Regions from separate parts of the Geobacillus sp. WSUCF1 genome, predicted to be linked through region 4. Evidence: riboswitches for the same ligand, from Rfam matches in the RefSeq annotation. Region 4 holds a riboswitch; each other region holds the start of a gene.
The links. A riboswitch is a leader RNA that binds a small molecule or an ion and turns the genes downstream of it on or off. The one in region 4 is predicted to bind S-adenosylmethionine.

Region 1: another riboswitch for S-adenosylmethionine. It lies ahead of mtnW (2,3-diketo-5-methylthiopentyl-1-phosphate enolase); the one in region 4 lies ahead of I656_RS03710 (hypothetical protein).
Region 2: another riboswitch for S-adenosylmethionine. It lies ahead of I656_RS11340 (methionine biosynthesis PLP-dependent protein); the one in region 4 lies ahead of I656_RS03710 (hypothetical protein).
Region 3: another riboswitch for S-adenosylmethionine. It lies ahead of metK (methionine adenosyltransferase); the one in region 4 lies ahead of I656_RS03710 (hypothetical protein).

Annotation. Positions count from the first base shown of each region.
Region 1 is NZ_ATCO01000126.1:13,219-18,294, reverse strand. Features, by position in the region: partial or broken gene I656_RS0116225 (ZIP family metal transporter) at 1-556, shown strand, start outside; gene I656_RS04375 (acireductone dioxygenase) at 645-1,187, opposite strand; gene I656_RS04380 (methylthioribulose 1-phosphate dehydratase) at 1,217-1,849, opposite strand; gene mtnX (2-hydroxy-3-keto-5-methylthiopentenyl-1-phosphate phosphatase) at 1,846-2,508, opposite strand; gene mtnW (2,3-diketo-5-methylthiopentyl-1-phosphate enolase) at 2,505-3,746, opposite strand; SAM riboswitch class I at 3,824-3,932, opposite strand; gene I656_RS04395 (pyridoxal phosphate-dependent aminotransferase) at 4,069-5,076, opposite strand, start outside.
Region 2 is NZ_ATCO01000037.1:9,908-14,983, reverse strand. Features, by position in the region: gene metC (cystathionine beta-lyase) at 1-768, opposite strand, end outside; gene I656_RS11340 (methionine biosynthesis PLP-dependent protein) at 772-1,875, opposite strand; SAM riboswitch class I at 2,075-2,185, opposite strand; gene I656_RS0114975 (esterase family protein) at 2,374-3,102, shown strand; partial or broken gene I656_RS0114970 (YjcG family protein) at 3,201-3,723, shown strand; gene I656_RS0114965 (GNAT family N-acetyltransferase) at 3,725-4,159, shown strand; gene I656_RS11345 (stage VI sporulation protein F) at 4,283-4,540, opposite strand; partial or broken gene I656_RS19860 (YjcZ family sporulation protein) at 4,667-4,750, opposite strand; gene I656_RS11350 (hypothetical protein) at 4,884-5,076, opposite strand, start outside.
Region 3 is NZ_ATCO01000137.1:6,683-11,758, forward strand. Features, by position in the region: gene I656_RS03355 (Rpn family recombination-promoting nuclease/putative transposase) at 1-683, shown strand, start outside; gene pckA (phosphoenolpyruvate carboxykinase (ATP)) at 1,359-2,945, opposite strand; SAM riboswitch class I at 3,164-3,278, shown strand; gene metK (methionine adenosyltransferase) at 3,408-4,619, shown strand; partial or broken gene I656_RS18185 (gamma carbonic anhydrase family protein) at 4,676-5,076, opposite strand, start outside.
Region 4 is NZ_ATCO01000132.1:48,968-54,043, reverse strand. Features, by position in the region: gene I656_RS03685 (helix-turn-helix domain-containing protein) at 1-645, opposite strand, end outside; gene hutG (formimidoylglutamase) at 650-1,618, opposite strand; gene I656_RS03695 (PaaI family thioesterase) at 1,760-2,176, shown strand; gene I656_RS03700 (PaaI family thioesterase) at 2,532-3,014, opposite strand; gene I656_RS03705 (VOC family protein) at 3,195-3,578, opposite strand; gene I656_RS03710 (hypothetical protein) at 3,595-3,951, opposite strand; SAM riboswitch class I at 4,002-4,106, opposite strand; gene opp4A (oligopeptide ABC transporter substrate-binding protein) at 4,157-5,076, opposite strand, start outside.

The DNA.
Region 1 (5,076 bases), on a different contig from region 4:
CCGGCGGTTTTGAGGCGCTCGCCATCGGATTGGCGGCGGGGGTGCTCGTGTTAACGTTGCTTGAGATGACCGTCCCCCATATCGACTTGGAGCATACGAAAAGCGGCTTGCAATTCGACGAAAAGGCGATGCTCATCATCGCCGCCATTGCGATGCACAATCTCCCCGAAGGCTGTCAGTCGGGGTGAGCTACGCCTCAGACGGCGCTTCGCAAATCGGCAATTTGATCGCATTGGCCATCGGCTTGCAAAACGCGCCGGAAGGATTTTTGGTCGCCTTGTTTTTAGTCAATCAGCAGATTGGCCGCTTTAAAGCGTTTGTCATTGCCACGTTAACCGGCGCGGTCGAAATTGTGACGTCTTTGCTCGGCTTTTATTTAACCTCTCTCTTCCGCGGCCTCGTTCCATACGGGTTGGCGTTTGCCGCCGGGGCGATGCTGTTTATCATTTACAAAGAACTCATTCCCGAAAGTCATGGCGACGGCAACGAACGGATCTCGACGTACGCGTTTATTATCGGCATTTTGTTTATGATTTTGTTAACCGAATCGTTTTAACGATCCCCCCTTCCGTCATCGAGACAGGCGCTCCTCTCCATACAGAACGAAACACCCCGCTGCCTTGCCTGGCAGCGGGGTGTTCTCATTATTGGACGGCCTCTTCTTTTTCTTCATACGGATGGGCGACCCAGCCGGACGGGTCGATGAACAGACGGACGGCTACGACTTGGCGGTCGTCCATGAGCGTAAAGTAGTGCGGATTCCCTTCCGGCACGGAAATGACGTCGCCGGCTTCAAGCTCGACGTCAAAATAGCCGGTCTCTTTGTCGCCTTTGATGATGAAAATGCCATGGCCGGCCGTAATGGCGCGCACTTCATCTTCCGTATGGATGTGCACTTGTTCAAATTTTTTCAGCAGTTCATCCAAGTTCGGCGTCGCATCGGACAGAGCGACGATATCCCATGTTTTGTAGCCGCGGCGCGCCGCCAAATCTTCAATTTCATCTTTGAACGTCGCCAAAATTTCATTTTTCTCTTCATCCGTGAGTACGTATTTGTCACGCAAATGCTCCGGCAGTTTCGTGATGTCCCAATGTTCATACAACACCCCTTGACTGTTCAAAAACGCGCGCACATTGTCTTCTCCTTCAATCACTTGGCCCGTTTTTCTCACTTTGATGACGGCCATGTCAAAATCCCCCTTCTAAAAGATGTATATTAACCAACCGGCAGGCCGGCCCGTTGCAAAAGCAGCCGCTTCACCTGCCAGCTGAACAAAAACTCCCACGCTTCCAAATGTTTTTTCGCTTCAAACGCCGTTCGTCCCCAGACGGTAATGCCGTGGTTGTGGATCAACACGGCGCCGGCGTCGCCATGAACATGGTTCGCAAACTCCCGAGCCAGCGTCGGGATGTCGGCGTCATTGTTAATGATCGGGATGCGCACTGCGGCGTTTTCTTCCCAAATGCCAAACGCCTTGATGATTTCCTGGCCGGAAAAGACTGCTTCCCCGTTTGACGCATACAGTTCAGAAATCAAATTGTTGTCCACGGTATGAACGTGCAAGACGCAACCGGCGTTTGTGCGGTTGTAAATTTCCACATGCAGCAGCGTCTCCGCTGATGGCTTTAAATGTGTTTTCTCCGCTGGTCGGCCGGCAGCGTCAACGAGCAAGAAGTCCTCATCCGTTTGCTTCCGCTTATCCTTGCCGCTCGCTGTCACCAAAAACGTCAACGGGTCGTCCGTCACTTTGATCGACAAATTGCCGCTTGTTGCGAAAAACCAATCGCGGGCGGCGAGCTCGGCTTTCACTTCCGCAAGCTCGTTCCACTTTTTCACGACGATGCTCATACGATCACCTCCATTCGCTGCAACGCATCCATCACGTCAAAAAACGTCGCAAATGGCGCGTGCGGCAGGTCAAGCTCTTGACATTTTTCAAGCAGAAAATCGCGCGCCAGCACATAGTCGGCTTGCCTGGCCACCGCCAAGTCGGTGATCGAATCGCCGATGACGACGTGATACCCGTCGGGGCGGGCGAGCCTGCGCAATAGCGACGGCTTGCAGCAGCCGCAGCCGTTTTGGCACTGGCTGTCGCATGCATGCGGCCATGTGATGCGGATCGTCTCACCGCTGAAGTCAGAGCCGTTGCAAAAAATGCGCTCCGGCTCAATCAGCCCTTCAAGCAGTGGGTAGACGAAAAAGTCGATGCCGCCGCTCACGATATAGAGCGGGATGCTTTGCTCTTTCGTCCACGCGACAAACTCACGGAACCCTTCGCGCAAACGGGCGGTGCTAAGCAAAAAGTCAACAATCTCCTCTTTCAGCGCCGACGGAAGAAGTGAAAACATTTTTCCGACGCCTTCCTGAACGGAGATGCGCTGGGCGAGAATGTCGTCCTTTAACGCCTCCCACTCCGGCGGGGCGAACTGTTTCATAATGGCGATAATGTTGTCGTTTTCCGTAATGGTGCCGTCAAAATCACAAAAGAGAACGAGCTGTTTCGTCATGCTTCCACCTCAATGGCGCCCCAGCGGTCGATCGCCTTTTGCAGCGCCTCGTTGTCTTTCGCCGCTTCACGGAGCGGACGGCCGGCCAGCGCCGCGTCGATGGCAGCGCGAAACGCCTTTCCGCCGCCGATCGCCCCGTCCGGGTGGCCGTGAATGCCGCCGCCGGCGTTGACGATGCTGTCACGGCCGAAATCGCGGACAAGAAGCGGCACCAAGCCCGGATGGATGCCGGCCGAGGGCACTGGAAACGCTCGGGCAAACGGCTCTTGTTCATCGGTCAGCGCTTGGGCGATGCCAAGCGCCTGCCCGCGCTCCAAAGCGACGCTGCCATACGGAGACGGGAACAACACAAAATCGGCGCCGGCAAGACGCAAAAGTTTTCCAAGCAAGAGCGACGGGGCGACGCCGTAAAACTCCGACGGCGTGATGGCGCCGCTGAACGCCGGGTGGGCCATAATCGGGACGGAAATCTCTTCATCTTCCCGCAGCCCTTGCAGGACGTCCAATCCATAGGCGAACACGTTGAACAACAGCACATCAGCACCAAGCTCGGCGGCTCGTCTCGCCTTCTCTTTCAGCTCAAACGTTTTGCCGGTCAAGTTGACGGCGTACAGCGTCCGCTTGCCTGTTTGTTCGTACACCTCTTCGAGCGCCGCTTTGCCTTCTGTAATGCGCTTCGCAAATGGCAGACGATCGCTGTCAAACAAAATTTCGTCATCTTTGACCAAGTCAACGCCGCCAAGCGCTTGCTTTTTCAACTCTGATGTCAAATACGCCAAATCGCGGCCGACGATGCCTTTGAAAATGCTCATCAACAGCGGGCGGTCGTACACTCCGACCTTTTCGCGAATGCCGGCGATGCCAAAGCGCGGTCCCGGGAACTTCCGTTTCCACTCCTCTGGAAGTTCCAAATCAAGCAGCCGCACTTCCCCGTCCAGCGACAGCTTGCCGAACGTCGTCACCAACAATGCTGGCAAATCGGCGCTGAAGTTCACCGTCGGATAGGCGATTTTGACGATCGCCCGCTTCAGCCGCTTGCCGAAGTACGCATTCGTCCGGTCGCTTTCCTCAAGCTCCTCGACCGCAACGACTTCCCCTTTATGCTTGCGGAGCTGGTCTTGCTCCAGCTGCGGCAAGTCGGTCCATGTGCCGACCGTCAAGCCGAGCGCGATCCCTTCGGCCTTTTTGCGAATGTCTTTCTCGTCATGAAGCAAATACGTCGCAATGACTGCACTCATCGTCCATCCCTCTTTCAATATATGGCGAAATAAAAAAGCCCCTTCCTAAGAAGAGGCGTCATTCAGTCATGGCGCTCTTCTTATCTCTCAGCGTTTCCGCTGCAAGAATTAGCACCGTGCTTAGCGTGCGCCAAGCCGGTTGCCGGGCTTCATTGGGCTCGTCCCTCCGCCTGCTCTTGATAAGAAAGCCTGCTCGTTTATGCACTTGTCAAACGATTGGCAAATTTACTTTGAATTATGACAGCCTTTGCCGCCGTTGTCAATCATTTTTTTCAAAACAGTTGCCCCGTCACCAGACAGTAGTTCATTGCCGCTCTATTTTTCAAAACAATCCGAGCCGCCCGATCCGCTCCGCCGCTTCGCGAAGCCGCGCTTCATCGGTCAACAAACCGACGCGCACATACCCTTCGCCGTGCTCGCCGAACCCAATGCCTGGGGCAACGGCGACGTGCGCCCGCTCAAGCAGCATGTCGGCAAACTCAGCGGATGATATGCCTTTTGGCAGCGGAAGCCAGGCGAAAAACGACCCGGATGGCGCCTGCACCTCCCAGCCGGCCTCGCAGAGCGCAGCGATGAACGCATTGCGGCGCGCCTCATACAATGCGACCAGCTCCGTGACACAATCTTGCGGACCAAGGAGCGCCGCGGCGGCCGCTTCCTGGATGGCGCCGAACAAGCTGACATACAAATGATCCTGCAAAAGCTCAAGCGCCCGAATGATCCGCTCGTTGCCGACGGCAAACGCCACACGCCAGCCGGCCATATTGTATGTTTTCGAAAACGTATAAATTTCGACGCCGACGTCTTTCGCCCCATCGACTTCCAGGAAGCTGACCGGTTTCCGGCCGTCAAAGCCGATCGCCCCATAAGCGAAATCGTGCACGACGGCAATGCCGTGCTTGGCGGCAAACGCCACCGTCTCCGCGAAAAATTCCTTTGTCGCCGTTGCGCCGGTCGGATTGTTCGGATAGTTTAAAAACATGAGCTTCGCTCGGTCGGCCACTGCCGCCGGAATGGCTTCATAGTCCGGCAAAAAACCGTTTTCCGCAACAAGCGGCATCATTTCCATCCGCGCGCGGGCAAGCGCGATCCCCGACCAATAGTCCGGATAGCCCGGGTCCGGGGCCAGCACCACATCGCCCGGGTTGACGAGGCAAAGCGGCAGCTCGACAAGCCCGGCCTTGCCGCCGAACAAAATGGCGACTTCGCGGTCTGGATCGATGTTCACCCCGTATTCACGCGCGTAAAACGCGGCGATGGCTTCTTTCAAAAAGAAGTAGCCTTGAAACGGCGAATATTTATGGTATTTCGGATTAGCCGCCGCCCGCTG
Region 2 (5,076 bases), on a different contig from region 4:
TGACTGCTTCAGCCGGACGTGGAGCGTTTTTAATCCGCGCAGCACAAGCCACGCATCTTGGACGCCAAGGACAGCGCCAAATGCGTTTTGCAGTTTGTACAGCTCTTTTCCCAACTCTTCATCTTTCACCACGGCCAATCCGGCGACGACGTCGCTATGGCCGGCTAAAAATTTCGTGGCGCTGTGAAGGACAATATCGACGCCAAGGTCAAGCGGCCGCTGCAGCGCCGGCGTCATGAACGTATTATCCAAGAACGTCAAACAGCCGTGCGCTTTCGCCAGTTTGACGACGCCTTGAATATCGGTCACTTTTAACAATGGGTTGGACGGCGTTTCCATATAAATGACTTTCGTGTTCGGTCGGATGTTTTCGGCCACTGCGTTTAAATCGGTCATATCGACAAACGTATGCTCGATGCCAAAGCGGGTCAACACTTCCGTGATCATCCGGTACGTGCCGCCGTAGACGTCTTCAGTCACGAGGACGTGGTCGCCTCGGGACAAGAGCAAAAACGCCGTCGAAATGGCCGCCATGCCAGAAGCGAAGGCGAATCCGCGCACGCCGCCTTCTAACGCCGCGATCGTTTCCTCGAGCGCCTCGCGCGTCGGGTTGCCGGAGCGGCTGTAGTCGTATTTGCCGAATGAATCGAAATCGAACTGATGGAACGTGGAGGCATGCTGGATCGGCACGCTCACCGCTCCCGTGTGGCGATCGACTTTCCATTCATTATGGAGCAGTTTCGTTGAAAACGACCATTCCCGTTCCATCGCTTACACCTCTTTCATGTGTTTGAACGCCTGCGCCAAGTCGGCGATCAAATCGTCAGCGTGCTCAATGCCGACCGAGAAACGGAGCAGCCGGTTGCAAATACCGTTTTGGATGCGGATTTCCTCAGGAATGTCCGCATGCGTCTGCGTCGCTGGGTACGTAATAAAGCTTTCGACTCCGCCCAGGCTTTCCGCGAACGTAATGAGGCGCAAGCTTTTTAAAAACCCGTTCACCCACTTTTCATCGGCAATCCGGAACGACAGCATCCCGCCTCTTCCCGGATACAACACATCGGTGACATCTTCATGTTCGCGCAAAAAGGCGCTGATGCGCTTGGCGTTTTCTTCATGCTGGCGCATCCTTAGCGCCAGCGTTTTCATCCCGCGAATCAACAGCCACGAATCAAACGGCGACAAAACCGCGCCGATGGCGTTCTGATACTCGGCCAGGCGTTGACAGAGCTCCTCGCCCTTGGCGACGACAAGGCCAGCCAGCACATCGTTATGGCCGCCTAAATATTTCGTGGCGCTGTGGATGACAATATCGGCGCCTTGTTCGATCGGGCGTTGAAGCACCGGTGTATAAAACGTGTTGTCAACGATCAACAAAAGCCCATGCCGTTTGGCAAGCGCGGAGACAGCGGCAATATCCGTCTCCTGCATCAATGGGTTCGTCGGCGTTTCCAAGAAAATGGCTTTCGTTTTTTCCGTTATCGTTTCTTCCACTGCATCGAGGTCAGCAAAGTCAACGTAATGAAACCCAAGACCGTACTTGCGCCAGCCGCGCTCAAACAGGCGGTACGTGCCGCCGTAAAGGTCGGCCGATACGAGAAACTCGTCTCCGCTCTCAAACAAGGCGAGCACCGTCTGAATGGCGGCCATGCCGGAGCTGAACGCATAGCCTTGGTCGCCGCCTTCCAGTCTCGCGATCGCTTCTTCGACGATTTTGCGCGTGGGGTTGCCGGTGCGGATGTAGTCAAACCCAGTCGACTCTCCGATGCCGGCATGGCGGTAGGCGGTGGAAAAATAAACCGGCGGGTTGACCGTCCCCGTCACCGTTTCGCTCCGGTTGCCAATTTGCGCTAACAACGTCTCCAGTTTCTCCATCTCATCTCTCTCCTTCTGCTGAAAATTCCATCATGGATCAACGGCCGACCATTTGACGCCCAACGAAGCGCCGCTGTCTGTCGGGCAGCGGCCGAGGGCCTTGATCCTCGACGCCCCTCGGTTGAGGGAGCGGCCGCTTGAGTAAATAAAAAAAGTCTTCTAAGAAGAAGACTTTTCCATACACATGGGGTCATGCTTCTTCTTATCTGCCGAATTGAATGCTCAATTCGCTGGATTTAGCACCTGGCCGCCGGGCGGCTGGTTGCTGAAGCTTCATTGGGCCAGTTCCCTCCGCTTCTCTTGATAAGAATGAGACGCGTATTCAATTTTTCTAATTTTAATAAAAAATGTAGCGCATTCCCCCCGTTTTTGCAAGCCATTTTTTTTGTGAATGGCACGATTCGGCAAATTCGCAAAAAATTCGAGCCCTTCGTTAACATCTTTTGGCGCAAATATGTTACAATAACAGATGAACTTACGCTTTCATGGAGGATGGTCATGGCGACAGCAACAGGAACGATGCGCGACTGCAAGTTGTACAGCGGAGAGCTGCAAGAAGAAATCGAACTGCTCGTCTACTTGCCAAGCAATTTTTCGCCGCTTTACAAATATTCTTTATTAATCGCGCAAGATGGCAAAGATTATTTTATGTATGGAAAAATGAAAACCGTCATCGAAACGCTGATGGCAGAAGGAACAATCGACCGGACGATCGTCGTCGGCATCCCGTATCGGAACGTCAACGACCGCTACGAGAAATACCACCCGGAAGGCCGAAAGCACGAAGCATACCTTCGTTTTTTAGCCCATGAACTCGTCCCGTTTTTGGACCGCGAACTGCCGACATACCAAATGGGCAAAGGCCGGGCGCTGATCGGCGATTCGCTCGGCGGAACGGTGTCGCTTCTAGCCGGGTTGTTGTATCCGCATACATTTGGGAAAATCGCCATGCAGTCCCCCTATATCGATGACTCGGTATTGGCGCGCATCCGCTCATTCCGCGATCCATCGCTCCTTTCGCTTTACCATTCTGTTGGCACAGAGGAAACAGCGGTGAAAACGACGGATGGCCATGTGCGCGATTTTATCACCCCGAATCGAATGGCGCGGGACTTGTTTATGGAAAAACGGTTTGCTTATACGTACCATGAGTTCGAAGGCGGCCATGCGTGGACGTATTGGCAGCCGGATGTCCCCCGAGCCGTAGCCGCTGTTTTATCATTATAGGACAAAACGGAGCAACTTCAAAGATGTCGAAGCCGCCGCATCCATTCCGTGCGTTTCCTGTGCGTGGAAAAAGAACTGGTTCAAGGAGGGAAAACAAAATGAAGTACGGCATTGTGATCTTTCCGCCAAAACGGATTCAGGACTTCGCCAACTCGTACCGGAAACGGTACGACAGCCATTACGCCCTCATCCCGCCGCATATTACGCTGAAATACCCATTTGAAGCGGATGAGGAGCAAATAAAAAAAAATGGCGAAAGAGTTGCGCCGCATTGCGGCGGAAACACCTCCCATTCCGATCAAAGTGACGAAATTCAGCTCGTTTTATCCGACAAGCAACATCATTTATTTGAAGGTGGAGCCAAACGACGTGCTCGAGCGCCTTCATGAACAACTGCACAGCGGCTTGTTCGCCGGAAAGCCGGAGTTTGTGTTCGTACCTCACATTACGATCGGCCGCGATTTGCCGGGCGCAGAATATGCGGACGTCTACAGCCAGCTGAAGCTGCAAGATGTGCACTTCGAGGAGACCGTCGACCGCTTCCATCTTCTCTATCAGCTGGAAAACGGCTCGTGGACCGTCTATGAAACGTTTATCGTCGGAGGAAAGGAAACGGTCTGAGATGAACATTGCGATTGGCACAACGCAAGATCGCGCTTTGTACGAAGACGCCTTGCGCGTCCGCCGGCTCGTATTCATTGAGGAGCAAAACGTGCCGGAAGACGAGGAAATCGACGCATTCGAGGACGACTCGTTCCACCTCGTCCTGTATGATGGCCAAACACCGGTCGGTGCTGGGCGACTCCGTTTCATTGACGAAGGCGTCGGCAAAATCGAGCGCATTTGCGTCCTGCCGTCCTACCGCGGCCGCGGCGCCGGACGGATGGTGATGGAAGCGATCGAACAGCTGGCGAAAACAAAAGGGGCGAAAACGGCGAAACTGAACGCCCAGACGCACGCGGAACCGTTTTACAAAAAGCTCGGCTACACGACCGTCTCCGGTGTCTTTATGGACGCTGGCATCCCACATGTCACGATGGTGAAATCGCTCGAATAACCAGCTGATTGAGCGTCCTGCGCCTACATGGCATCAAGTGCTGGGGGATCTGTAGAAACCTTTTCTTTTGCTTAGGCAGAGAGGGCAAAAAAGGGAGCTGTGCGCACGCAAGCTCCCTTTCGCTTATTTTTTGTTGTTCAGCATATTGGCAATCGTATTGAAATCAATTTGCTTGCCGTTATGGACGATCGCCTTGACGATTTGGTCTTCGAGCTCCTTTGGCACTTTTCGATTAGCGATTTGCGCCACCCGCTTCACCACTTGGCGCACCGTTTTTTCGTCGCTGAAATTGGCGTTTTGCAGCGAGTTGGCGAGCTCAAAAACGTCTTTCATATTGACACCTGTTTTCTTTTCGATGTTTTTAAAAAATTGCTGATCCATCGTTCCGCCTCCTTCTCCCTGCTATATCGTATGATGCTCCCGCCTCGGCGTGCATCAAATTAGGGAAAGAAAAATACGAGCCGCTCCGTGGCGCCGAAACGGCCCGTATCCCATTCGCTTTTTCCGTTAGGCGACAAATGCCGCGCCGACAATAATCAACAAAATGAACAACACGACAATCAGCACAAAGCCACCGCCATAGCCACCGCCATAGCCACCGCCATAGCCGTAGCCGTAGTACGGAAATCCATAGCCGCAGAAGCCCATCATGATGCACCTCCTTCTTTGTTTACTGTATCGTATTCATCCGCGCATCAAGACGTATGGGCGCAAGGGCATTTTGTCATCCAAATCGGCGGAACAGCTCGGCAAATTCCCGCTCCTTCTTCGCAAACCATTGCTCGATGTAGTCTAAGTTGCCTTGCACACTTTTTAAAAATCCATTGTTCAATTTTTCGATTTCTTGCAGCTGTTTGTTAAAGTCCTTTCCCCATTGTTCAAACAGGCGGATGAACGTTTCATGCCCTTCTTTGCGT
Region 3 (5,076 bases), on a different contig from region 4:
AGCGAATGTTCCTCTACTTCAGCCGCTTGTTTCAAAAACACCGCCGCCGCATCCTCCCGATCGCCATTTTCAGCTACGACGAACGCCACGACGAACCTTCCTCATTGATGATTCAATTTCCATTTTTGACGGTTCTTGACTTCCGCTTTCTGACGGTGGAACTGCGCAAACTGCCGTGGCGCGAGTACATCCGCCGTGACAATCCGGTTGCCGCCGCCTTGTTAAGCAAAATGGGGTATAATGAAAGCGAGAAGGTGGAAGTGAAAAAGGAGTTTTTGCGCATCCTAGTCCGCCTCGAGCTCGATGAGGCGAAGCAGCGGCTGTTGTTTGGGTTTTTTGAAACGTATTTGCGGTTGTCCGAAGCGGAGGAAATCCAACTGCGAAACGAGGTGAGCCAAATGGAGACGAAGGAAGCGAAACAAGTGATGGAGCTCATCATCTCATACGAACAGCGGGGAATCGAGAAAGGCATTCAACAAGGAGTCAAACAAGGAATCGAACAAGGGTTGAAACAAGGAATAAAGCAAGGGATGAAGCAAGGGATTGAACAGGGACGCCAAAAAGGGATCGAGGAAGGGAAAATCGACATCGCGAAGAAAATGTTGGCGAAAGGGTACGATGTCGACACGATCCACGAGCTGACCGGGTTGCCGGCGGAAAAGATTGAACAGCTGAAGAAGTAAACCCGCCTTCGCATTGTCGTCGACCCCCAATCGTGCCAAAACCCCGGGGGATCGACGACAATCATTTTATGCGTTCGAACCTTACGGCCATCGAGGGTAAAGTCTATTGACAGAATTTGTCGGTGACGTTCATCGTCCCGATTGGCGTTTTGATTCTAATGTTGAAAAGGCAGGAGCGCAAACAATCCTTCGGTTTGCACTCTGCCATATGATGAAGCAAGACTGATTCCTTTGCTTTGTTCTGAAATAAAGTGATCATTTACAGAGGGAGCTCACAAAATAGTTCCCGTGATTTCTCCTCCTCAATCCTCTCTTTGATCATCGAAACGATTGGTGATGGAATCGTAAACACGAACCAAAAGCCAGCTCTTCAGTTTTTGATAAAACGCGCTCTTTGTCGCGCCCCCAAGCAAGGGGGCGAAGGAAAGCGGATGGATTTTCAACAATTTCCTAAAGGCGAATGGATATACTGAAGCAATGGAAGCCTCCCCCTTATTCTTGTGCAGAGTCTATTTTTTATTACCACAACTTCCCTTGTTTGTCAAGGATTTGTTCGGCATCGGAATGAAAAATCCTCCCGATTTTCGTGGGAAGGAGGCGAAATGGGAGGCCCAAAGCAACGGAAAGAAATAAAAAACAGCCGGACAGGGAATACCCTGTCCGGCCGTGTTCTTGTTACACGAGCGGTCCGCCGAGTTTTTCGATGGACGGATCGATGTGGGCGAATTTTTGGAAGTTGGCGCGGAATTTTTGCGCCAGCTCTTTTGCTTTTTGTTCGTATGCTTGTTTGTCGGCCCATGTGTTTTGCGGCTGCAGGACGTCATCCGGCACGCCGGGGACGCGGGTTGGGATGGCGAGGCCGAAAATCGGATCTTTGACTGTTTCGACGTTGTCGAGCTCCCCTTCGACGGCGGCTTGCACCATCGCCCGGGTGTAGGCGAGCTTCATGCGGCTGCCGACGCCGTACGACCCCCCTGTCCAACCGGTGTTGACCAAAAAGACGCGGACGTTGTGTTCGGCGATTTTTTGCCCGAGCATTTCCGCGTACTCGACGGCCGGGCGCGGCAAAAACGGTGCGCCAAAGCACGTTGAGAACGTTGCTTCCGGTTCGGTGACGCCGCGTTCGGTGCCGGCGAGCTTGCTTGTGTAGCCGCTTAAGAAATGGTACATCGCTTGTTCGCGCGTCAGCTTGCTGATCGGCGGCAGGACGCCGAACGCATCAGCCGTCAAAAACACGATCGTGGACGGATGGCCGGCGACGCTCGGGTCGATGATGTTTTGGATCGCCTGAAGCGGGTAGGCGGCGCGCGTGTTTTCCGTCAGCGTGCCGTCGTCGTAATTCGGCACCCGCGTCGCGTCATCGAGGACGACGTTTTCGAGCACCGCGCCGAAGCCGATGGCGTCAAAAATTTGCGGCTCTTTCTCGCGCGATAGGTTGATGCATTTCGCATAGCAGCCGCCTTCGATGTTGAAAATACCGCGGCTTGACCAGCCGTGTTCATCATCGCCGATCAAGCGGCGGTTCGGGTCGGTCGAGAGCGTCGTTTTTCCCGTTCCCGACAAGCCGAAAAAGAGGGCGACGTCGCCTTCCTGGCCGACGTTGGCCGAGCAGTGCATCGGCAGGATGCCTTGTTCCGGCAGCAAATAGTTCATCACCGAGAAAATCGATTTTTTCATTTCGCCGGCATACTCGGTGCCGCCGATCAACACGGTGCGCCGTTCAAACGAGATGATGATGAACGCTTCCGAGCGCGTGCCGTCGACTTTCGGGTCGGCTTTAAAGTTCGGCGCGCAAATGACGGTGAATTGCGGCTCATGCACGGCGAGCTCTTCGGCGTTCGGCCGAATGAACAGCTGATGGACGAACAAGTTGTGCCAGGCGAATTCGTTGACGACTTGAATCGGCAGCCGGTATTTCGGATCGGCGCCGGCAAAGCCTTTAAACACGAACAGTTCATCTTTCTTCATTAAATAGTCGAGCACTTTGTCGTACAGTTTATCAAACGTCTCCGGAGACATCGGCTGGTTGACCGCTCCCCAGTCGATCGTTTGCTTCGTTGACGGTTCTTCGACGATGTATTTGTCTTTCGGCGACCGCCCTGTGTACTTGCCGGTCGTGACCGCGACGGCTCCGGTGTGCGTCAGCCGTCCTTCGTTCCGCTGCAGGACTTTCTCGACGAGCTCGGCGACGGACAGTTGATGATGCACGTACGGTTTTTGCAGCAATACATCAAGCTTATTCGTCATGTTTGCGATCCCCATATTCAAAACCTGCCTTCTTTTTGAAATCACTCTTGAAAATAGTATAACACATTTTTATTAATAGTCCATACTAATTGTGTGGGTTTTTCAAACTTTATTTTGCCCAATGTGTCGATTTCCTTGAGGAAAGAATTTTCTCGGCTGGAAATGATAAAAAATGAATTTTGATAGTTGACTTTGCCGATTCCATTGCGATAAGATAAGTCATTGAACGGATACTCTTATCCCGAGCCGGTGGAGGGACAGGCCCGATGAAGCCCAGCAACCGTCACAACTGTACATGTGTGAAATGGTGCTAACCTGTGGCAAGGCGCAGTCCTTGAACGATAAGAGTGAAAGGAAGCAATACGATTGCCATGACCTTTCCTCAGCCGTTACAGGAAAGGTTTTTTATATTGCGAAGGGAAAAAGGGAAATGAGTTCCGTGTTGCCACATTATGCCAAGAGGAGGAAACAAACCGAATGTCAGCCAAACGCCGCTTGTTTACTTCAGAGTCTGTGACGGAAGGACATCCGGATAAAATTTGCGACCAAATTTCTGACGCCATTTTGGATGCCATTTTGGAAAAAGATCCGAACGCCCGCGTCGCCTGCGAAACGAGCGTCACGACCGGGCTGGTGCTCGTGAGCGGGGAAATCACGACATCAACATACGTGGACATTCCGCGCATCGTCCGCGATACGGTCCGGGAGATCGGCTACACGCGCGCCAAATACGGATTTGACGCCGATACGTGCGCGGTGCTGACGTCGATTGACGAACAATCGCCGGACATTGCGATGGGGGTGAACCGGGCGCTTGAGGCGCGCGAAGGTCAGATGACTGACGAGGAAATTGAAGCGATTGGCGCCGGCGACCAAGGATTGATGTTTGGGTTCGCCTGCAATGAGACGGAAGAATTGATGCCGTTGCCGATTTCGCTTGCGCACCGCTTGGCGCGCCGATTGGCGGAAGTGCGCAAAACGGATGTCTTGCCGTACTTGCGGCCGGACGGGAAAACGCAAGTGACGATCGAATACGATGAAAACGGCAAACCGGTGCGCGTCGATACGATCGTCGTTTCCGCGCAGCACCATCCGGAAATTACGCAAGAGCAAATCGAGCGCGACATTAAAGAACAGGTCATCAAGCCGGTCGTGCCCGCAGAGCTGCTTGATGAGAACACGAAATACTTCATCAACCCGACAGGACGGTTTGTCATCGGCGGTCCGCAAGGGGATGCTGGGTTGACGGGGCGCAAAATCATCGTCGATACGTACGGCGGCTACGCCCGCCACGGCGGCGGCGCGTTCTCGGGCAAAGATCCGACGAAAGTCGACCGCTCGGCGGCGTATGCGGCCCGCTATGTCGCGAAAAACATCGTCGCGGCAGGACTGGCCGACAAATGCGAAGTGCAGCTTGCCTACGCGATCGGCGTCGCCCGCCCAGTTTCGATTTCGATCGATACGTTCGGCACCGGCAAAGTGTCGGAAGACATTTTGATTGAGGTCGTGCGCAACAACTTCGATCTCCGCCCGGCGGGCATCATCAAAATGCTCGACCTTCGCCGCCCGATTTACAAACAGACGGCTGCTTACGGCCATTTTGGGCGTACGGACATCGACCTGCCGTGGGAGCGCACCGACAAAGCCGCCTTGTTGAAAGAACAAGCGCTGGCGTTGGCGGACAAGTGATGAAAGAAAAAGAGCTGCCTGATCACGGCAGCTCTTTTTTTGTTGGCGCACGATGTCCGCTGTTGCTGCAGCGCTTTGTAATACTGCCCTTTCTCGACATATTCGCGGCGTATGCGCTCCATTTCACGGATGTCGTCTTCCGTCAGTTCGCGGACGACTTTCGCCGGCCGGCCGAGGGCGAGCGTGTTGGGCGGAATTTTTTTGCCCGGCGGCACTAAACTGCCGGCGCCGATAAACGCGCCTTCCCCGATTTCCGCGCGGTCCAAAATGATCGAGCCCATGCCGATGAGCGCGTTTTTGCGAACGATGGCGCTGTGCAAAATGACTTGATGGCCGACTGTTACACCGTCTTCAATGATAAGCGGATTGTTTGGACTTTGATGCAAAATTGAGTTATCTTGAATATTGACCCGGTTGCCAATCACCGTTGGCGCCACATCGCCGCGAATGACGGTAT
Region 4 (5,076 bases):
ATGCTCCTCTTCCCAATCGCGCAGCAGCTTCCACGCCTCTTCTTTCCCGTCGCCCGGCAAATCGGGAAGCAGGCAAACCGCCATATGGGTGAGCGGCAATACGCGCGCCCGTCCGCGAAACGGATAGCTCGTTAAAAAGCGGATCACTTCTCGAGACAAGGCAGGCTGTTCCGCCTGCACAAGCCATACATGGGTGGAAGCTGCGGCGGGGTCATCGTAAAATAATGCGCGGTAGTCGTCATGGCCGTCAAAACCCGCTGTCAGGCTCGAGCGGCTGTTGGAGGAAAGCGAAACCGCCGTCCTCAACGCTTGTTTCAGCTTGGCGGGCTCAAGCGGCTTCACAAGCAAATCGACGCATTGCCAGTCGATGGCTTGTTTCGCCCGCGCAAACGTCGCCTCGGCCGTTGCGGCAATCACGCGTTGGCAAAACAAGCGGACGTGGGATGTCGCCTTCGGCCATCGTTCATACGGAATCATATCCAGTTCGACGTACAATAGCTCCGGCGCCTCCCGCTCAAGAAACGCCATCATCTCCTCGACCGTAGCCGCCGTATATACTTGCTCAATCGGCAAGGAATACGCGGAAACGAGCCAGCGGATCGCTTCTCGTTCCTTGTCGTCCCGTTCGGCAATGACCAATTTCACGTTCTCACCGCCTTGGCTGCAAGCGTCGAAAATGAAGGAGCGCTTCCATGCAAAAGGCGGCGGCCAACGCCACCGTTTTTCCGCCTTCATCCCAGAGTGGATTGACTTCGCAAAGATCGACGCTGATCGTTTTCGGATGAGAAACGATTCGGCGGACGAGAGCGCGCACTAGCGACGGAGCGAGTCCAAACGGCGACGGCGCGCTCACCCCCGGCGCGGCAGCCGCGCTGATGGCGTCCATGCAAATGGTCAACATCACGGCATCGTGATGAGCGGCAAATTCCTCGATTTGTTCATAGGCGGCCTCGATCGGCCCTGCGGTCAGCTCGTCTTCAAGCATGTACCGGCAGCCGTACGTCTCGGCCGCCGCAAACAGCGCCGCCGTGTTGCCAAGCCGCTGAATGCCGAGGCAGAAGTAACGGACCCGTTCGTCTTGATCCAATATTTGCCGAAACATCGTCCCGGACGTCGGCCCGTCATCGTACGGGCGCAAGTCGAAATGGGCGTCAATGTTGAGGATGCCAAGGCGGGCTTCGGGCCCGAGCGCTTCGCGAACGCCCAAGTAATGGCCGTACGCCGTCTCATGGCCGCCGCCGATCACGATAGACGCCATCCCGTTTTTCAGCAGGCGGGCGACCGCCTTCCCAAGTTCAGTCTGGCTTTGTTCGAGCCGTTCATCGACGCAAACGACATCGCCTGCGTCATAGACAACGACCCCTTCCGGAAGATGCCAAGGCAGCCGGGCCAGCGCCGCTTTGACGGCGGCCGGCGCCTCTTTCGCCCCTTGGCGGCCTTGGTTGCGGCGCACTCCTTCGTCGCACGCAAACCCGATGAATGCCGCCGCTCGTTCCACCGTCTCCAATGGCCGCGACAAATCGAGCAAGCGAATGCGCTGATGAAGACGAAACGCCTGCTCATCGCTCACGCTGTCAATCCGTCCCGTCCAACGGCCGGCGTCTGGCGGTTGATACATGAGACCATCTCCTTTCCATCATCAGCTGCTTGTTTCTTTCGCCACAGCTTTGCCGTTCTCCTCCTCATGCACGCGAAAAGAGGAAATCGCCGCCGTTTGGCGAATAAAAAAACATGATTGACAACAGAAAGGGTGTTCCACATGAAGCCAATGACCAACTTGCACGCTGTCATCGCCGGTCAAAGCGCGCCGCCCCCATGCGACGAAACGCTCGGCGTCCGCCTGACGGAAGCCCGAGACGGCTATGCGAAAGGCGTATGGACGATCAGCGAATCGCTGCTCAACGGCAACGGGGTGATTATGGGCGGGTTCGTCGGGGCGGCGGCGGACATTCTCATGGCGTATGCGGTGACGACCTTGCTTCGCGATGACCAAATGCACGCCTCCATCAACTTGCAGACGACGTTTCACCGCCCAGCGGCGGCTGGAGAAGCCGAAATCGAGGCGCGGGTGGAAAAGTTCGGGAAAACCGTCGCCTATGTAACCGCCATCGTGCGGCAAAACGGCAAAGAGGTGGCGAGCGCCACGTCGTCGGTGCTGATCATGGACAAACCGTGAAGGTGATGGATCTCCAAAAGGCGTTTTTGCGCATGCTCGTTCTCCTTGGATTCGACGAGTCCAAACAGCAGCTGCTGTTGTTGTTTTGAAACGCATGGAAAGCGATGATCAGAGGAATCCGAGAAAACCGGTGAAAAACGATGATGTTCGCCAAATCGGTGGTTTTGTTGAAAAAGGAGAACCAATTTCACAAGGTTTCCCCACTTGAGAAGAGGCGTTGTCGAGTTGCCTTTTTCATGACATCATCAGTCCTCAATGGCGAAACGAGGTGAGGCGCAGCCGTTTTCGACCAGTTGCCAAGCGCCGGAGAAAGCGCTGTCAAAAACAGCCGCTCTCCGGCGCCTTTTGTTGCTTGTTACCCACGGACAAACGTTTTCGGCATTACGACGGCGACGACTTGCCCGCGGGCGCACAGTTCGCCGTTGGCGAACACTTCGGTGTCCACTTTCCATTTTTTCGGATGAATCTCCGTCACAGTGCCGACGGCGACAAGCGGCACTCCATGCGGCGTCGGCTTGACGAAATCGACGTGAAGCGACGCAGTGACAAAGCGCGGCGGCGTTTCCCCGCTCCCTGGTTCATGGCCGTTTTTCCGATGCAAGGCAAGCGCCGCTGAACCGGTGCCGTGGCAATCAATGAGCGAGGCGATCAGCCCGCCGTACACAAACCCTGGAATCGCCGTATGTTCCGGACGCGGCGTATACACCGTCACCGTTTTGTCGCCCCGCCACCCGGTGCGGAAATGGTGGCCTTGTTCATTCAGACGCCCGCAGCCGTAGCACCAGGCGAATTCATCAGGGTAGTCGTCTTGAATCGCGTGCACGATCATTTCTTCCACGTCATCCTCCCCCTCTCTTTTTCTAGTATACCATTGAATCGAGAAGACGACGACTCCTACATGGACGGTTGTTGTCTAGCGGCAGGCAAGGCCATACGAAGAAAAATGGAACGAAGCGCCAATCGCCAGACGGCAAATTCATAGGCGGCCCAAACAGCTGGCCGCCTAGCGTGACGCCATTTATCGAGCAGGCTCGTAAAACTCGATCCATTCGCCGTCGGGCCCGAGGAAGAACAAATATTTTGCCCCGTTCGGAAGTGTCGTTATTTCTTCCCACACAAGCGGCACACCGAGCGACTGAAGCCGTTCTTTCTCCTGCTCAATGCCTTCCACCGTAAACGCCACATGGTGCACTTTTCCTTCCGTCGGCAAATCCGGATTGTATCCTTCGATGAGCTCGACAATGATCGAGCCGCCAATCCCTAAAAACGCCAATTTCATCGTGCCGTTCGTATGAATCATTTCGTCGAGCAGCTCCAAGCCGACAACATTTTGATAAAACTCTTTCGATGCTTCGATGTCTTTCACTTGAATGCCGACATGTTCAAATTTTTTGACTGCCATTCGTCCCTCTTCCTTTCTATGACTCAGTTAACCATACTGCTTGTAAATACGGCGTCATCTGCATCGGGAAAATCCCTTTTTTCCCAAGCTCTGTCCATATGTAGCGGTCAAGGGCGTACGGTCCGTCCGCCTTCCATTCGTCCGCCTCACTGTTGGTCAACAACAACGAAAAGGCTGTTCCTTGCGCTTCCCCATACAAATGAACGTATCCGTCCCCACGGTCGACATGCACCGCCGCCTTAGGGTCAAACCGGATGAGCTCCGCCTGCACACAGCGCATGACACAAACGGCGAACGCTGCGGCAGGGAGATGAGCGGCCATGCAAGCGCGGAGCGAAACCGCCTCCTCCACTGTTTCTCCTTCACCTCCCATCGACAAAAACCCCCTTCGCCTCGGAATGATGCGAAAGGGGCCATGAGCCGTTCTTATCATCCAAAGCGAAACCGCTTTGCGGGTGTTAGCACCTTGCCTGCGGCAGGTTGCTGTGGGGTCATCAAGCCCGTTCTCTCGCCCACTCTTGATAAGACGTATGCAATTTATCTTCTATCTTATCATACATCATCAAAGGCAACAATCGTCATTGTTCGACTTCCGGTTGCTCGGACGTGACGCCGACATCTTTCCACGTCAGTTTCGAGCCCGGATCGACCGTGAAGTTGGCGACGCGGTTGTTGACGGCATAAATGGCCGAACGATACAACGTCGGAATGACCGGAACTTCTTCGTTCATCAGCTGTTGCCATTCACTGTAAATTTTCCGACGATATTCTTTGTCAAACGCCTGTTCGGAATGGCCTTTTTCCAACAGTTCATCGTTTTTCTCATTCACCCAGCGCGAGTAGTTGAACATGACGTTGCGGCCGTACAATCCGTACGGGTCGACGTCCGTTCCAGTTCCCCAAGCGGCGGCGTAGACATCCACTTTCGGATCGTCTTTTTCGACCATATCGTAGAAGGAGTTGAACTCCGCCAAGCGTCCGTCTACAAGCTGAACATCGAGGCCCACATCTTTCCAGCATTGCATATAAAATTTGGCCAGCGGTTCAGCGATGTCCCCACCGCTCATCGCCAAGAAGTTGACCTTGAATTTTTTGCCGTTTGGATCTTCGCGGAGGCCATCGCCATCCACATCTTTATATCCCGCTTCATCCAGCAATTGTTTCGCTTTTTCCGGATTGTACGTATACCCTTTGATGGAACTGTCATGATAGCCCGGGAACGACGGCGGAATGAGCGTGTTCGCCGGGAAGCGCAAACCATGATACAGGCGGTCGGCCACCTCTTGGTTGTTGATGGCGTACGCCATGGCTTGGCGCAGTTTTTTGTTTTGGAATTTCGGATTGTCCATTACGTTTTCCTGCTTTTTCGCATCCCAATGGCCGAGTTTAAAGCCGATATAGTTGTACGCCAAATCCACTCTACCGATAAACTGAATGTTTTTCGTCCCTTTCGCGTTCAAATATTGGTCAGTCGGGAACTCAGCGACGTCAATTTCGC